DNA from 4 places in the Kocuria sp. CPCC 205263 genome. Region 1 is predicted to be linked to each of the others. Evidence: riboswitches for the same ligand, from Rfam matches in the RefSeq annotation. Region 1 holds a riboswitch; each other region holds the start of a gene.

The links. Region 1 has a riboswitch for S-adenosylmethionine ahead of RF647_RS02660 (hypothetical protein). Riboswitches for the same ligand answer to the same signal wherever they lie in the genome.
Region 2: linked by a shared signal. The riboswitch ahead of RF647_RS02245 (cobalamin-independent methionine synthase II family protein) and the one ahead of RF647_RS02660 (hypothetical protein) in region 1 are both predicted to bind S-adenosylmethionine.
Region 3: linked by a shared signal. The riboswitch ahead of RF647_RS18050 (acyl-CoA dehydrogenase family protein) and the one ahead of RF647_RS02660 (hypothetical protein) in region 1 are both predicted to bind S-adenosylmethionine.
Region 4: linked by a shared signal. The riboswitch ahead of RF647_RS02425 (methylenetetrahydrofolate reductase) and the one ahead of RF647_RS02660 (hypothetical protein) in region 1 are both predicted to bind S-adenosylmethionine.

The regions. Positions count from the first base shown of each region.
Region 1 covers NZ_JAVKPV010000002.1:43,363-47,563, reverse strand. Annotated here, with positions in the region: gene RF647_RS02670 (glycosyltransferase family 4 protein) at 1-1,115, shown strand, start outside; gene RF647_RS02665 (PIN domain-containing protein) at 1,119-1,502, opposite strand; gene RF647_RS02660 (hypothetical protein) at 1,514-1,741, opposite strand; SAM riboswitch class IV at 1,755-1,880, opposite strand; gene RF647_RS02655 (hypothetical protein) at 2,299-2,595, shown strand; gene RF647_RS02650 (hypothetical protein) at 2,698-2,886, opposite strand; gene RF647_RS02645 (cold-shock protein) at 2,994-3,200, opposite strand; gene RF647_RS02640 (multidrug efflux SMR transporter) at 3,440-3,763, opposite strand; gene RF647_RS02635 (multidrug efflux SMR transporter) at 3,763-4,122, opposite strand; gene RF647_RS02630 (TetR/AcrR family transcriptional regulator) at 4,126-4,201, opposite strand, start outside.
Region 2 covers NZ_JAVKPV010000001.1:473,295-477,495, forward strand. Annotated here, with positions in the region: gene RF647_RS02230 (CoA transferase subunit A) at 1-643, opposite strand, end outside; gene RF647_RS02235 (IclR family transcriptional regulator) at 786-1,565, shown strand; gene RF647_RS02240 (3-hydroxybutyrate dehydrogenase) at 1,669-2,433, opposite strand; SAM riboswitch class I at 2,626-2,729, shown strand; gene RF647_RS02245 (cobalamin-independent methionine synthase II family protein) at 2,743-3,945, shown strand; gene RF647_RS02250 (cobalamin-independent methionine synthase II family protein) at 3,986-4,201, shown strand, end outside.
Region 3 covers NZ_JAVKPV010000018.1:16,461-20,661, reverse strand. Annotated here, with positions in the region: gene RF647_RS18055 (MFS transporter) at 1-1,040, opposite strand, end outside; gene RF647_RS18050 (acyl-CoA dehydrogenase family protein) at 1,044-2,393, opposite strand; SAM riboswitch class I at 2,506-2,600, opposite strand; gene moeB (molybdopterin-synthase adenylyltransferase MoeB) at 2,758-3,933, opposite strand; gene RF647_RS18040 (thiazole synthase) at 3,930-4,201, opposite strand, start outside.
Region 4 covers NZ_JAVKPV010000001.1:509,926-514,126, forward strand. Annotated here, with positions in the region: gene RF647_RS02410 (amino acid permease) at 1-1,039, shown strand, start outside; gene RF647_RS02415 (SRPBCC family protein) at 1,260-1,757, opposite strand; gene RF647_RS02420 (helix-turn-helix transcriptional regulator) at 1,761-2,114, opposite strand; SAM riboswitch class I at 2,366-2,472, shown strand; gene RF647_RS02425 (methylenetetrahydrofolate reductase) at 2,543-3,469, shown strand; gene metE (5-methyltetrahydropteroyltriglutamate--homocysteine S-methyltransferase) at 3,526-4,201, shown strand, end outside.

The DNA of each region.
Region 1 (4,201 bases):
ACTCGGTGCTGCGGGTCGTCGAGCAGCTGGTCGCCGGCGGGCACGACGTCGTGGTCGTGGCGCCCTCCTACGACCCCGCGCCGCTCGGGCGCCCGGCGGAGCAGGTCGTCGAGGACCTCGACGGGGTGCCGGTGCACCGGCTGCCCGCCGTTCCGCTCACCGGCTACCCCGCCGTGCGGGTGGCCGGCGGGACCGTGGCCCGGGTGCGGCGGCAGCTGGAGCGCTTCCGGCCGGACGTGGTCCACGTGGCCTCCCCGTTCGTGCTGGGCCGCCGGGCGATCCTGGCGGCCCAGCAGCTCGGGGTGCCGTGCGTGGCGGTCTACCAGACCGACGTGCCCGGCTACGCGGCCAAGTACGGGGCCCCGTTCCTCGAGCAGCTCCTGTGGGGGCACGTGCGCTCCATGCACAACCTCGCCACGCTCACGCTCGCGCCGTCCACCTCGGCGGTCCGGCAGCTCACCGAGCACGGCGTCCAGGACGTGCACCTGTGGCGGCGCGGGGTGGACACCGCCCGCTTCTCCCCCCGGCACCGGGACGAGCGGTGGCGGGAGGAGGTCGGCGGCGGCCGGCGGATCGTCGGCTACGTGGGCCGGATCGCCCCGGAGAAGCAGGTCGAAGACCTCTCCACGGTCGCGGACCTGCCCGGCACCCGTCTGGTGGTCGTGGGCTCGGGCCCGGAGGAGGACGCCCTGCGCCGCCGGCTCCCGCAGGCCCACTTCACCGGGCGCCGCAGCGGTGCCGACCTGGCGCGCATCATGGCGTCCTTCGACGTGTTCGTCCACCCCGGCGAGTTCGAGACGTTCTGCCAGACGATCCAGGAGGCCATGGCCTCGGGGGTGCCGGTCGTCGCGACCGGCCGGGGCGGTCCCCTCGACCTCGTGGACCGCTCCCGCACCGGCTGGCTCTATCCCCCGGGCGACCTCGGGGCGCTGCGCGGGCACGTGGCCGATCTCCTGGGCGACGAGGCGAAGCGGGCCGCCTTCGGCGTCGCGGCGCACGCGGCGGTCCAGGGCCGGACGTGGGACGTGCTGGTCGGGCAGCTTCTCGAGCACTACGAGCACGCCGTGGCGCTCTCGGCCCAGGGCCGGGGCCGGCGGCACCGCCGGGCCGTCTGAGGGCTACCGGCGGGCGGGGGACGCGTCCAGCACGGGCGCCCCGGTGCCGGCGTACCGCCCCGGCTCCGCGGTCAGCACGGTCAGCCCGTGCACCAGGGCCGTGGCCGCGGTGAGCCCGGCGAGCGGGTCGGCCGCCCCCGTCACGGACAGTGCTCCCCACGCCCGGGCCACGGCGGCGTCCGCGGGGAGCACCCGGCCCGGGAAGCGCAGCTCGAGCTGCTCCGCCCACAGCGTCTCGTCGGGCCGCTCGGCGAGCAGCTCGCCGAGCACCGTGGCCGGCAGGAACAGCCGCCGGTGGCCGTGCCGGCGCAGGACCTCGGCCAGCTCGGGACAGCGCTCCGGGGTGCGCACCCCCAGCAGCACGGAACGGTCCAGGAGGAGGTCCACGGCGGCGGGCCTCAGGCCGCGGCGGCGAACTCCCCGCGGGCCGGAGCCAGCAGGAAGTCCACGAACTCGGTGCGGACCTGCACCACGCGGGCGTAGTCCTCGACGCTCATGGCGGAGACGCTGATCGCCGGGACGCTCGGCGCGGGATCGCGGCGGGTCCCGTCCCCGGTGGCCGGGACAGCGAGGGAGTGCTGGATGAACGCGCCCGTGCGGGCGGCGGAGGGGCGGGGGTCGGACATGACCGGGATCCTTCGTGCGCTCTTGCTCGCACCGGGTACCGCTGCTGCGGCGATGCGAGCCGCTTCCTCATCCGAACCACCCGTGAACATGGGGTTGGTGCCCGGTCAAGTCGGAGCTTGCCGACCGGGTCTCTTGAAGCTCTCCCCATTGAACCACATCGGCCGAACCGTGTCCGTGCGCGGCGCCCGGGCAGGAACCGGTGCCACCCCCCTGTGCGCAGGCCTTCCCCGGGGCGTCACCGCTCGGACATCTCGACGACACATCGTTGTGCTGGAATGGGTCCCGCAGGACCGGGGACGGCGCAGGCGACGACCCCGCGCATTACGTTTCGGTGACACAAATCACGACTCGCCTGTCGAGGTGTCGGAGCCGCGGGGTAGCCTGAACCTGCTTCTCGAGATGCGGCGTCCACGCCCTCGGCCGGAGATCGACGATCCCCGGCGGGCCCGTGGAGGGGCTCCGACCCGCTGCACGCCAACCCGATGTTCCCGGGTGGATCGGATGACGAAGCGGCGGGCAACGCCATCGGATGCCTGCAAGAACGTCAGGAGAAAACATGACCATGTCCGAAGAAAGAACAGCCATCACCACCGACCAGCGCGAGGAGTGGATCGACGTGACCGTCACCGCCCTCCCCGATCTGCACCTCGTCCGTCTCACGTCGACCGACGGGGACGTGCAGGAGTACCTGAGCCCCGAGGCCGACGACCTGGCCGCCGCGGCGGAGCACACGGAGGGTACAGCGCAATGGTGCGCCAAGTACCGCCAGCTCCTCGTTCCCGGAGCCCTCGCGGCGACCGGACGGCACCCGTTCTTCAAGCTCCACCCCTCGTCCCTCCCGCTGTCGGCATAGCCGGCGGACAGGAGCGCGCGGAGGCCGCAGCCCGTTGGGCTGCGGCCTCCGTCGTGCGGGAGGACGGTGACGTCCGGAGCGCCGGTGGGACCTGCGGGGTGCTCACTCGAGGCCGTAGTCCCCCGCCGAGCCCCAGCCGCCGCCGGCCTCGTCGGCGGAGCCGTCGAAATCCCACTCGGAGGCCTCAACCTCGAACGGCACGGAGACGTCCAGCTCGGCGTCGGAGACACGGTTCACCACGAAGGGGTCCTCCGGCTCCTCCGCGGCGGGGAGCGGATCGGGAACGGTCACGGCGCTTCCTCCCGGTGCCGCTCGGCGGGTACGACGACAGAACCGCCGCCGGGCTCAGCCCGACGACGGTTCTGGAGGATCAACGGGCCGGAGCCCGCGGAAAATCCTTAGGAGATGACGTTGATGTTCGCAGCCTGGGGGCCCTTGGGGCCGTCCTGGGTCTCGAACTCGACGCGGTCGTTCTCGTTCAGCGAGCGGAAGCCGTTCGAGTTGATCGCGGAGAAGTGGGCGAAAACGTCCTTGGAGCCGTCCTCGGGGGTGATGAAGCCGAAGCCCTTGTCAGCGTTGAACCACTTGACGATACCGGTAGTCATGGGAGACCTGATCCTTCATGAGATGAACGTTTCCCGACGTTCGAGAAACAAAACAGTTGTGATGCATGGAAAACGTCTTCTCAGAAAAACTGCTGCACCCGAGTGGGCCGAACTGCTTGAAAGACAAAAACGAACCTCAACAACTGCGGACTACTCTACACGAGATCCGGCGCCGCACCACCCGGGGCGGTGCGCCGCACCCGACCCGGCACCGGGAACCGCTCAGAACCGGGGACCGCTCAGACCGGCGGGGCACCGAGCTCGATGAGGAGCACTCCGCCGGCGATCAGGGCCACCCCGGCCGCCGTCACCCAGGTGAACGGCTCGCGGAACAGGACCCGGCCGGCCAGCGCCGTCAGCGCCACGCCGGAGGCCGACCAGATGCCGTAGGCGACGCCCAGCGCCATGCCCTCGGCCAGGACGAGGCTCAGGCAGGTGAACGCCACCAGGTAGCCGACGGCCACGGCGGCGTACCAGCGGGGGCGGCCCCGGGCGGCCATCCGCAGGGACAGGGTCCCGGCGACCTCGGTGAGGATCGAGACACTGAGGAAGAGCCAGGCCATCAGGGGGCCTCCTCCGGCTCGGGGGCACGGCGCCGGGCGGGGCCGCGGGAGCCGAGCTCCACGCACAGCACGCCAGCTACGACCAGCACGATCCCGGCCAGCACGGCCGGGCTCAGCCGCTCACCGTAGACCACGGCCGCCGCCAGGGCGGTGAGCATCACCCCGAGGGCGGCCCACACGCCGTAGGCGACCCCCACCGGCATGCCGCGGCGCAGCACGGACGCCAGGAGGGTGAACGCGGCGAGGTAGCCGGTGACGACGAGCACGTACCAGGCGGGTTCGTCCAGAGCCGCCTTCAGCGACAGCGTGGCCGCCACCTCGGCGAGCACGGCGGCGAGCAGCAGCAGCCGGCGCAGCACGGCTCAGCCCTCCAGGAGCTCGTCGGCGACCGCCTTGACCCGGGCCCGCTCCTGCGGGTCGGGGGCGAAGACGCCCGCG
Region 2 (4,201 bases), on a different contig from region 1:
CGACGTGCTGCACGTAGACGCCCGGGGTCACGATGTGGTCGGGGTGGATGTCGCCGACCGCCACGACGTGCTCGACCTCGGCGAAGGTGACCTTCCCGGCGGTCGCGACGATCGGGTTGAAGTTGCGCGCGGTGTAGCGGTAGACGAGGTTGCCGTCGGTGTCCCCGGTGTGGGCGTGGACCAGGGCGATGTCGGCGACGATGCCGCGCTCCTGCACGTAGGTCTCGCCGTCGAACTCGGCGTGCGGCTTGCCCTCGGCCACCAGGGTGCCGACCCCGGTCTTCGTGTAGAAGGCGGGGATGCCCGCGCCGCCGGCCCGGAGCCGCTCGGCGAGGGTGCCCTGGGGGTTGAACTCGACCTCGAGCTCGCCGTCCAGGTACTGCTGGGCGAACAGCTTGTTCTCGCCCACGTAGGAGGCGAGGACCTTCTTCACTTGGCGGTTCTCGAGCAGGACCCCGAGGCCCTTGCCGTCCACGCCCATGTTGTTCGAGACCACCGTGAGGTCCGTGGCCCCGGAGTCCCGCACCGCGTCGATGAGATCCCGGGGGATCCCGCTCAGCCCGAACCCGCCCACGGCGAGCGTCATGCCGTCCCGCAGGCGTTCCGCCAGCAGCTCGGCGGCGTTGTCTCTGACCTTGGACACCCTTGTCCCTTCCTCTCGTCCGACTGTGACCCAGCACTCAATCTAGGGAGCCTCCACATGCCGGTCAACAGATTTGGCGGGATGACGGCGCTTCTCCTCAGCATCCGGCCATTCGTCCCCCGACTGTCCATATAGTGGAGCCATGGGAGAGGAGCGGACGACGGGCCAGGGGACCCAGGTGGTCCACCGGGTGGGGCAGCTGCTGCGGGCCGTCGCGGGGCGGGAACGGGGCACCACGGTGGCGGAGCTCGCCGCCGAGACCGGGCTGACCCGCCCCACCGTGCACCGGCTGCTCACGGGACTGGCCGAGGAGGGCCTCGTGGACCGCGACGCCGGGACCGGGGCCTGGCAGCTGGGTCCCGAGCTGTACGTGCTGGGCGCGGTGGCGGCCCACCGCTATCCGATCCGGGAGCTGGCCGGGCCCTCGCTGCGCCGGCTCGCGGAGGCCACCGGCGAGAGCGCGTTCCTCTCGGCCCGCCGGGGGCTGGAGACCGTCTGCCTGGCGCGCGTGGAGGGCGCGTTCCCCATCCGCTCCCACGTCCTCTACGAGGGGCTGCGGCTGCCGCTCGGCGTGGCCTCGGCGGGGCTGGCGGTCCTGGCCCACCTCCCGGACGCGGAGGTGGACCGGGTCCTCGCGGCCACGGCCGGGGCCCGCGCCGAGTGGGGCCCGCTGCACACGCCCGAGCGGATCCGGGAGCTGCTCGCGGACGTCCGGCAGGAGGGCTTCGCAGTGAACCCGGGGCTGATCGTCGAGGGCAGCTGGGGCATGGCCGCCGCGGTCTTCGACGCGACGGGCGCGCCGGTCTACGCGCTGAGCCTCACGGGCATCGAGCCCCGGTTCAGCGGCGAGCGGCGGCAGCTCCTGGGCCGGGCCCTGCTCACGGAGGCCCACCGGCTCTCCCGGGAACTGGGTCACCGCTGAGCGGCCCGGACCGGCGGCGGGCCGTCCGGGCCGCCGGACGGTCCGGGCCGCCGGGCTGTCCGGACGGCGGCGCCGCAGTGCGCCGCCGCGGCTCGGGGCGGGCTCAGCGCGCCGTCCAGCCGCCGTCCATCGTGTAGGAGGCCCCGGTGACCATGGACGCGTGCGGTCCGGCCAGCCACGCGACCAGGCTGCCGACGTCCTCCGGGTCCACGAGCTTCTTGATCGGCGTCTCGCCGAGCATGATCCGCTCCACCACCTCGGACTCGGGGATCCCGTGCACCCTCGCCTGGTCGGCGATCTGCTTCTCGACGAGCGGGGTGCGCACGTAGCCGGGGTTGATGCAGTTGCTCGTCACCCCGTGGGCCGCGCCCTCCACCGCGACGGTCTTGGACAGCCCCTCCAGGCCGTGCTTCGCCGAGACGTAGGCGCTCTTGTAGGGGGACGCCCGCAGCCCGTGCACGGAGGAGACGTTGATGACGCGCCCCCACCCCCGCTCGTACATGTGCGGCAGCGCGGCGCGCACCAGCAGGAACGGGGACTCCAGCATCAGCACCAGGATCCGGTGGAAGTCCGCGGGGTCGAACTCCTGGAGAGGGGCGACCTTCTGGATGCCGGCGTTGTTGACCAGCACGTCGACCTCGAGGCTCAGCTCGGCGAGCGCCGCGGTGTCGAGCAGGTCGACGGCCCACGCGCGGCCGCCGAGCTCGTCCGCGACGCGCTGCGCCCCGGCCTCGTCGACGTCGGCCACGACCACGTGCGCGCCGGAGCCGGCGAGGGCCCGGGCGGCGGCCAGGCCGATGCCGCTCGCGCCACCGGTGACGAGCGCCGTGCGGCCCTCGAGATCCTCCTGCTGGGGCGTCTGGGACATGGGGGTCCTTCCTCTGGTCCGTCGTGCCCGCGGGGTGAGGGGCACGGATCACCGCCACGGTATGTGATCCAGGCCATATTCGCGAAGGACAGCGCCGCCCGGGAGCGCGCGCCGGGTTGCGTCACACGGCGTCATGTCCGTCATCCGGGCGCCGAATGGCGCAGCGCGCACGGGTGCGCTTGGATGACAGGGTCACCATCCAGAGCGGCCGAGAGATCTGGCTCGACGACGCCGCAGCAACCCGGGCGACGGTTCCCCCGTCCCGCCTCCGGTGCTACCGCCAGGACCGATGGAAAGGACGCACGAACCATGCTGCACAGCGCCGACCGCATCCGCACGACCCACGCCGGGTCCCTCCCGCGCACCCCGGCGCTGCTCGAGGCCAACCGGGCGAAGGGCGCCGTCCCGGAGGCGGAGTACGACCGGCTCCTGCAAGACTCGGTGGTCGACGTGGTCCGCCGGCAGGCCGAGCTCGGGATCGACGTGGTCAACGACGGCGAGTACGGCCACGTCATGGCCGCGGAGGTCGACTACGGCGCGTGGTGGCACTACATCTTCGCCCGGATTTCGGGCCTCACCCCCGGCGACGTGGACCTGTGGGAGCAGGAGCCGCAGCGCTCCTCGCCAGGCAAGGTGGTCCTGACGAGCTTCGGGGACCGCCGGGACCGCCGGCTGTTCCACGAGGCGTACACGGACCCCTCCTCGGGCATCACCACGGGCAAGCAGGCGCCGTTCCCCAGGATCACCGGGAAGCTGGAGTACACGGGCCACGCGGCGCTGGAGGCGGACATCCGCAACCTCAAGGCCGGGCTGCAGGCCACGGGCGCGAGCGAGGGCTACCTCGCCGCGCTGTCCCCGGGCTCGTGCGCCCGGCTGGAGAACACCCACTACGCGGACGAGGACGAGGTGCTGACCGCCTGCGCCGAGGTGATGCGCGAGGAGTACCGGGCGATCACCGACGCCGGGCTGATCGTGCAGATCGACGACCCCTCCATCGCGGAGAACTGGGACCAGGTCAATCCCGAGCCCGGCGTGGAGGACTACCTCGCGTTCACCCGCAAGCGGGTCGAGGCCCTCAACTACGCCCTCGAGGGCATCCCGGAGGAGCAGGTCCGCTTTCACCTGTGCTGGGGCTCCTGGCACGGCCCGCACACCACGGACCTCGGGTTCGAGCACCTGGTGGAGCTCATGCTCTCCATCAGGGCCGGCGGCTACAGCTTCGAGGCCGCCAACGCCCGGCACGAGCACGAGTGGAAGGTTTGGCAGGACCACGAGCTGCCCGAGGGCAAGGTCATCATCCCGGGGATCGTCTCCCACGCCACCAACGTGGTGGAGCACCCGGAGTTGGTGGCCGACCGGATCGAGCGCTTCGCCCGCCAGGTGGGCCGCGAGAACGTCATCGCCTCGACCGACTGCGGCCTGGGCGGGCGGATCCACCCGCAGATCGCCGCGGCGAAGCTCGAGACCCTCGCCCGCGGGGCCGAGCTCGCCTCCCGCCGGCTCTGGTCCTGACCGGCCCCCGACCTTCCCGCAGACCCTCAGGAGGACACGCATGACCATGCAGAACACCGACCACGTGCAGACCACCCACGTGGGCTCCCTGCCGCGGACCCCGCGGCTGCTCGAGGCCAACCAGCGGCACGCCGAGGGCGCCATCACGTTCGAGCAGCTCACCGCCGAGCTCGCCGCGGGCGTCGAGGACGTGGTCCGCCGGCAGCGCGAGATCGGCGTGGACGTGGTCAACGACGGCGAGTACGGGCACACGATG
Region 3 (4,201 bases), on a different contig from region 1:
CCGAGGATCACCACGAGCGGCAGCAGGGCGAGCGGGCCGGCCTCGAGGAACGCGAACAGCACCCAGCCGAAGACGCCGATCGCCGCGTAGGCGCTCACCGAGACGACCTTCCGGCCCACCCGGTCGGACAGCCAGGCCCAGAACGGGGTGGAGAACAGGCCGATGGCCGAGGCGATCATCACCGCGGTCACACCCGCGGCGCTGTCCCCGCGCACGTCCCGCAGGTAGGTCAGCATGTAGACCGTCACCAGGTAGTAGACGGCGTTCTGGGCCAGGCGCAGGCCGATCGTGACCAGCACCGGGCGGCGGTGGTGGACCAGCAGCTCCCGCAGGGGGGCCTTGGCCACGTTGCCCGAGGCCCGGTGCTCCAGGAACTCTGGGGCGTCGGCCACGCCGAGGCGGATCCACAGGCCCACCGCCACGAGCAGGGCCGAGAGCAGGAAGGGGATGCGCCAGCCGTAGGCGGCGAACTGCTCCTCGCTCATGACGTTCTGCACGATGAAGAACGCGCCGGTGGCCAGCAGCATGCCGGCGGAGGAGCCGATCTGGGTGAAGGACCCGAAGAACCCGCGGTGCCGGGCCGGTGAGTGCTCCACGCTCAGCAGCGCGGAGCCGCCCCACTCGGCGCCCGCGGACAGGCCCTGGAGGATGCGCAGGAGCACGAGCCCGACGACGGCCCACCAGCCGATCACCTCGTAGGTGGGCAGCAGGCCGATCAGGGTGGAGGCCACGCCCATGAGCAGCAGGGAGGCCACCAGCAGGGCCTTGCGGCCGATCCGGTCCCCCAGGTGCCCGGCGATGATCCCGCCCAGGGGCCGGGCGATGACCCCGACCGCGAGCGTGGCGAAGGACGCCACGATGCCGCCGAGCTCGGTGGCCATGGGGAAGAACTGGACGTTAAAGACGAGTGCGGCGGCGGTGCCGTAGAGGTAGAAGTCGTACCACTCGATGGTGGTTCCGGCGAAGGCCGAGGCCAGGACGCGCTTCTTGCCGTGGACGATGCTGCTGCGGCCCGGGGCGGCCGTGGTCGTGGTGCTCATGCGTCAGGCTCCTGGGGTTCGGTCGGCGACGGTCGCGGCGTCGGTCGTGGCATCGGTCGCGGCGTCGGTCTTCGCGTCGCCGATGGCGTTCAGGCCCTCCGGCAGGGTGCCGTTGATGAGGTAGTCGCCGAGGGCGCGGGCGCGGAAGGCGATCGGGTTGTGGGTGGCCACGGTCTGGGCGTTGCGCCAGTGCCGGTCCAGGCCCTTGGCCGTGGACGTGGCGGAGGCGCCCACGGTGAGGAACAGGTCCTGGGCCGCGCCGAGCGCCAGCTCCGGCACGGTGACCTGGGCGTGCTCCACGGCGATCTCGGACTCGTGCAGCGCCGCCGGGAGGGTCCCGGTGAAGTCCGGCCGGTCGGCGCCGGCCGCTGCTGCGGCGGCGATCCCGGCGTCCAGGGCACGGGCGGCGTGCAGGACGGTGGCCTCGGCGGCGAAGGCCTTGGCGGAGATCCGCCCGGTGGCCTCCTGGATCAGCGGGTCGTCGCGGAACGGCAGGCCGAGCCCGGTGTTGAAGGTCCGCCGGCGTCCGGCGATGGTCTCCACCGCGTCCCTCCGGGCCGCCCGGGCGATGCCGGCCAGCACGGCCAGCAGCACGAGCTGGAAGAAGGCGGCCTCGTGGACGGCCTCCGCGCTGCCGGCGGTGCGGTCCAGCACGGCGTCGTCCGGGACGCGCACCCGGTCGAAGACCGCGGTGCCGGTGCCGGTGAGCTTCTGCCCGAAGCCGTCCCAGTCGTCCTCGAGCGTCACGCCCTCGGCGTCCGTGGCGACGACGGCGAAGCGGCGCCCGTCCCGGCCGTCCAGGGCGGCCGAGACGCGGGTGTAGTCGCAGAAGACGGAGCCGGTGGCGTAGAACTTCCGGCCGGTGAGCTCCCAGCCCTCGGCGGTCCGGGTGAGCACGGTGTTCAGGGTGCCCAGCGCGTTGCCGCCCTTCTCCGTGGAGGCGTTGCCGACGGTGGCCCCGGCCAGCACCCGCCGGTACCACACCTCCTGGAGCTCCCGAGGCAGGAAGCGCAGGGACTCCACGAAGCCGTGATGGGAGCGGTAGAGGTGGGCGATGTTGGAGTCGGCCTCGGCCAGGTCGACCAGCAGCCGGGTGAAGTCCTCGAGGCTGGCCCCGGGGCCGCCGTGGGCCGCCGGGACGCGCAGGGTGCCGAACCCGGCCCGGTCCAGCCGGTCGACCTCCGCGTAGGGCAGCGCGCGCCGGAGGTCCCGGTCCAGAGCGCCGGCGGCGATCTCCGTGAACAGCGGCCGGAAGTGCTCCCGCAGCCCGGCGTAGTCTCCGGGCAGGCCGGCGGCGAAGTCCGTGCCGGCGCGGGGATGGGCGGTGGTCTCCTCGACCGTGCTCGGGGTCATGCGGTGGTCCTCTCGGTCGCACCGAGGATTGCCGGTCGGCCGGTCGCGCCGGGGCGGGCCCGGTGGCGGCAGCGCCGGACGCTGACGTCACGGACCGACTGCAGATCCGGGATCTCCATCGGTTCTGGCATGAGCACCCTGACCCCTGAGAAGGACGGGTTGCTGCGGCGTCGTCGAGCCAGATCTCTCAACCGCTCTGAATGGGGCACTTGCCATGGGACCAGACCGCCCGGTCCGGGACCAACCGGATGACGGGCGCACGTCACGGAATGTCACGACGGTGTCACAGAAGGTCACGTCGTCCGCAGTGGTGTACCGGCCCGGATCAGGAGATCGGATGAGGAGTCCCGCGCAGGAGTCCGGCTCAGTAGACCGGCTGGTCCGGCTCCACCTGCGCCACCCAGGCGAGCACCCCGCCCTCGAGGTGGCGGACCCGCTCCTCCCGCCCGGCGTAGAAGGACCGCAGCGCCGCGAGCGCGGTCGCGGAGCGGGCCCCGGCCTTGCAGTGCAGCACGAGGTCCGTGCCGCGGGCCTCCGGGGGCAGGGCGTCCGCCCCGCGGTCCAGGATCTCCTGCAGCGGGACGGGCACGGCGCCGTCGATGGCCACGAGCTCCCGCTCCCAGTCCTCGCGCACGTCCACCAGGGCGAAGGACGCCTCCCCGCGCTCCCGGCGCTCGAGCAGCCGGGCCAGCTCGGCCGCCCCGACGGTCTCGGAGGCGTCCGCGCCGGGCAGCGCGCAAACCGCGGCGGGCTGGGCCACCGCGGTGACCGGGGCGGCGTCGGGATCCGGGGTGAGACGCATCTCGCGCCAGGTCATCGCGAGCGCGTCGTGCAGCAGCACCCGGCCGAGCAGGGGCTCCCCGGTGCCGGTGACGAGCTTGACGGCCTCGGTGACCATGACCGCGCCGACGGTGGCGGGGAGCATGCCGAAGACCCCGCCCTCGGCGCAGCTGGGCACCTCGCCGTCCGGCGGGGCCTCGGGGTAGAGGTCCCGGTAGGTGGGCCCGTGCCCGGCCCAGAAGACGCTGACCTGCCCCTCGAAGCGCAGGATGGAACCCCACACGCAGGGTGTGCCGGTCAGGGCGGCGGCGTCGCTGACCACGTAGCGGGTCGCGAAGTTGTCGGCGCCGTCCAGGACCAGGTCGTACCGGCCGATGATGTCCACGGCGTTGTCCGCGTCCAGCCGGGCGGGGTGGGTGCGGACCTCCACCAGCGGGTTGAGCGCGGTGACGGCCTCGGCGGCGGAGACGGCCTTGGGGCGGCCGACGTCGGCGGTCGTGTGCACCACCTGGCGCTGCAGGTTGGACAGCGCCACCACGTCGTCGTCGACGATCCCGAGGGTCCCGACCCCCGCCGCGGCGAGGTACTGCAGGGCCGGGGACCCGAGCCCCCCGGCGCCGACGACGAGCACGCGGGCGTTCCGCAGCCGCCGCTGGCCGAGACTCCCGATCCCGGGCAGGGTCAGGTGCCGGGCGTAGCGCTCGAGCTCCTCGCGGGTCAGTTCGGGGCCGGGCTCCACGAGCGGGGGCAGCGGGCTCACGGCCGCTCCCCCACGGGCGCCCAGTCCCCGCGCGGCACGTCCGCCGGGCCGGCGGCCGGTCCGCCCTCGGGGGCGTCCGTGTCGATCCGCCCGGCCATGGGCGAGGACGCCTGGGCGTGGCGGCGGGCCGGGATGCGCCCGGCACCGGCGGCGAGCCGGCCGGCGAGCACGGCGTGGCGCATCGCGGTGGCCATCGCCACCGGGTCCTGGGCGCGGGTGACGGCGCTGGCCAGCAGCACGGCGTCGCAGCCCAGCTCCATGGCCAGGG
Region 4 (4,201 bases), on a different contig from region 1:
GGCCGCGGCCCAGCTGCTCACGGAGCTGTGGCCGGTGGCCGAGCAGTGGGTGCTGGCGCTGCTGTTCATGGTGGTGTTCACGGCGATCAACCTGGTGCGGGTGCGCACGCTCGGGGAGACCGAGTTCTGGTTCGCGCTGATGAAGGTGCTCGCGGTGCTGGCCTTCCTCGTGGTCGGGGTCGCCGTGCTCCTGGGCCTGACGGAGGAGCCCTCCCCGGGGCTCGCGAACCTCACCGCCCACGGCGGCTTCCTGCCCCACGGCCCGACCGGGGTGGCCGCCGCGCTGCTCGTGGTGGTCTTCGCGTTCGGCGGCACGGAGCTCGTGACCATCGCCGCCGCGGAGACCGAGGACCCGCAGCGCAACGTGGCCCGCGCCGTGCGCACCATCCTGGTCCGGATCCTCGTCTTCTACGTGGGCGCCGTGACCGTCATGGTCCTGGTGCTGCCGTGGAACGACGAGCAGCTCTCGGTCAGCCCGTTCGTGGCCGTGCTGGAGACCGCCGGGGTGCCCGGTGCGGACGTGCTGATGGCCGTGGTGATCATCCTGGCGCTGCTCTCGGCCCTCAACGCGAACATCTACGGGGCGTCCCGGATGCTCTGGTCGCTGGCCCGCCGCGGCTCGGCGCCGCGGGCCTTCGCCGACGTCTCCGACCGCGGGGTCCCCCGGAGCGCGGTGGTCGTCTCCGTGCTCTTCGGCTTCGCCGCCGTGGTGCTCAACTACCTGTGGCCCGAGACCGTGCTGCTGTGGATGCTCAACACCGTGGGCGCGACCTGCCTGGTCGTCTGGGGGCTCGCGCTGGTCTCGCAGATCGTCCTGCGCCGCCGCGCGGACCGGGACGGCGCCGAGCTGCCCCTGCGGATGTGGGCCTTCCCGTGGCTGTCGTACCTGGCGCTGGCGCTCCTCGCCGGGATCGTCCTGCTCGGGCTGCTCGACGACGCCGTGCGGGGCCAGCTCCTGCTCACGGCCGGGCTGGTGCTGCTCATCGCACTCGCCGCGCGCACCCTCGGCCGGCGGCCGGAGCACCTCCCCCGCGACTGAGCACGGGCTCCCCGGCCGGCCCCGGGCCGCTGCGGCCGGCCGGGGAGGTCGCCGACCACGATCGAGCACCCGGACCCGGACTGGGTCAGCTGGGCGATGTCCATCTGCCCGGTGGTGGTGTGGTGGTCGAGGTGGAAGCCGACCCCGCCCCGGTAGAGCGCGATCACACGGTCGACGTCGCGCACCGGCAGCAGAACCACCTCGAGCGTCCAGTCCACGGTCAGGCCCCGCCCTGCGCGGCCCGCCCGCCCAGCAGCTCCTCGAGCCGCTCGTAGCCCTCGGCCATGCCCTTCTCCATGCCGGATCCGACCATCCCGTCACGGGCCTCCTGGGACGCGTGGACGGTGTGCCCGCGCAGCCGGCACCGGCCGTCGCCCAGGTCCTCGAAGTGCAGGTACTCCAGGTCCACGGCGTCGGGCCAGCCCTCGTACTCGAACGTCTGGACCACGAGCTCGTTCTCGCGCACCGTGTGGAAGACGCCGCGGAAGGCGTACTCCTCGGCGCTGTCCTCGCCGCGCTGGACGAACCGGTAGGCGCCGCCGGGGCGGAACTCGAAGCCGTCGATCCGGGTCCGCAGCCCGCGCGGCCCGATCCACTGCCGGAACAGCTCGGGGTCGGCGTGGGCGCGGTAGACGTCGGCCACGGGGTGGTCGAACTCGCGCTCGAAGTCGATGAAGGGCAGGCCGTCGGGGACGGTCAGGTGCAGTGCGTGTCCCATGGTTCAGTCCTGGGTGTGCTCGCCGCGGTCCGCGGCTCGGGTGTCGAGCACGGCGTCGAGGCGGCGGAACTGCTCCTCCCGGACCAGCCGGTACCGGTCGATCCACGTGGTGAGCGCCTCGAGCCGTGCGGGGTCCAGGTGGACGGGCCGGCGCTGGGCGTCACGGGTGCGCGTGACGAGCTGCGCCTGCTCGAGGACCTGGATGTGCTTCGAGACCGCCTGGAGGGAGATCGCGAAGGGTTCCGCCAGTTCGGTGACCGTGGCCGGTCCACGGCTGAGCCGGGCGACGATGCGGCGGCGGACCGGGTCGGCCAGTGCCAGGAAGGCCCTGTCGAGCTCGTCGTCGCCGGGGTCCACGGTGTTTGTCAACTGATTCCTTGATCAACCTGTTGGTTGTCAAAGACTATGCCGCCCGCCCGGGCCCGGCAAGACCCGAGACCGGATCGTGACGGCCCCGGACCTGCGCTCCTCATGGGCGTCGTCGCCGGTGCGTCGTCGCGCGTCCGTGTTGCGTCCTGTGACGTCGCGGTCGTCACAGTCCGCGCACCGGCGTCTTCTGGGCGCCCGCACTTGGCAGCGCGGCGGGGCAGCCGCTGGAATGGGTCCTGCATCTATCCAGAGCGGCCGAGAGACCTGGCTCGTCGACGCCGCAGCAACCATCCGCGCCCCCGCCACGGGGTGCGCGGAACGGTGCTCCCGCCAGGACCGATGGAGCTGTCGCAGCCTCCCGGGTCCACTCCGGGACGGCTGCTGCCCTCCCTCGGGGTGACCCTTGGAGGAAGAACGTGACACCACGCCCGACCGCCCGGCCGGCGCCGCCGTCCCTGTCCTACGAGCTCTATCCGCCGCGCAGCGCGGCGAGCGCCGACACGCTGCTTCGGACCATCGAGGAGCTCGAGCCCACCCGTCCCGACCATGTCTCGGTGACGTACAGCGGGGACGAGCAGCGCCGGGACAGCTCGCTCGCCCTGCTCGACCACCTCCTGGCGCGCACGAGCCTGCGGCCCCTGGCCCACCTGACCTGCGTCGGCAGCACCCGGGCCGAGCTGGAGCAGACCGTGGCCGCGCTGGTCCGCCGCGGCGTCCGGGGCGTGCTGGCCCTGCGCGGCGACCTCGACCCGGGAGCCGAGCCGGGCGAGCTCCGGCACGCCGGCGAGCTCGTGGAGCTCGTGCGCGAGGTCGAGCGGCGCCACACCGCGGCCCTGGCGGCCGGCCGGCTCGCCGTGGGCGTGGCCGCCTACCCGACCCGGCACCCGGAGTCGCCCTCGTTCCGGCACGACGTCGAGGTGCTGCTGGCCAAGCAGCGCTCCGGGGCGGACTTCGCGATCACGCAGGTCTACTTCCGCCCGCAGCGCTACGAGCGCCTGGTCGCGGCGGCGCGGGCAGCCGGGGTGACGATCCCGATCGTCCCGGGGATCATGCCGGTCACCGACCCGCGGCGGCTCCGGACGCTGTGCCGGCTGGCGGGCCTGGCGCCCCACCCGGGCCTGGCCGCCGCGCTGGAGGACGCGCCCGGTCCTGCCGAGCGGCACCGCGCCGGCGTGGCCTTCGCGGCGCGGCTGGCCCGCGCCGCCCTGGACGCCGGCGCCCCCGGGCTGCACCTCTACACCTTCAACGAGCACCGGGCCGCGCTCGACCTGCTGGAGCACGTGGACCTCCCGCGCGTCCCGCACGTGCCCGTCGCGCTCGACGACCTCCTGCTCCCCGCCTGAGCACGCACCGACCCACCGTTCCGCACGACCCCTCGACACCTCTTCAGGAGACCACCATGACCACTGTCCCGTTCCCCGCCGCCACCATCACCGGCTACCCCCGGATCGGCCGCCGCCGCGAGCTGAAGAAGGCCCTGGAGGCCTACTGGGCCGGGCGCTCGACCCGCGAGGAGCTGGAGTCGGCGGCCGCCGACCTGCAGCTGGCGACCCACCGCCGGCTCGTGGAGCTGGGCCTCGGCGCCCGGGACTCGTCCCTGCCCGCGGCATTCCCCCTCTACGACCAGGTCCTGGACACCACCGTGGCCCTCGGGGCGACGCCGACCCGCTTCGCCGACCTCGCCGATGCCGAGGGCCGGCTCGGCCTCGACGCGAGCTTCGTGCTGGCCCGCGGCGACGCCGGGCGCGCTCCGCTCGAGCTGACCAAGTGGTTCGACACCAACTACCACTACCTCGTGCCCGAGATCGGCCCGGAGACCCCGTTCCGCGCCACCGCCGACCGGCTCGTGGCCGACGTCCGCCGCGCGGCCGCGCACGGCTTCACCGTCCGCCCGGTCCTCGTGGGCCCCGTGTCCTTCCTCCTCCTCGCCAAGGCCGACGACGGCGCCCCCGCGGGCTTCGACCCGCTGCAGCGGCTCCCCGAGCTGCTGCCCGTGTACGCGCGGCTGCTCCAGGAGCTCGCCGCCGCCGGCGCGGACTGGGTGCAGCTGGAGGAACCGGCCCTCGTGGCGGACC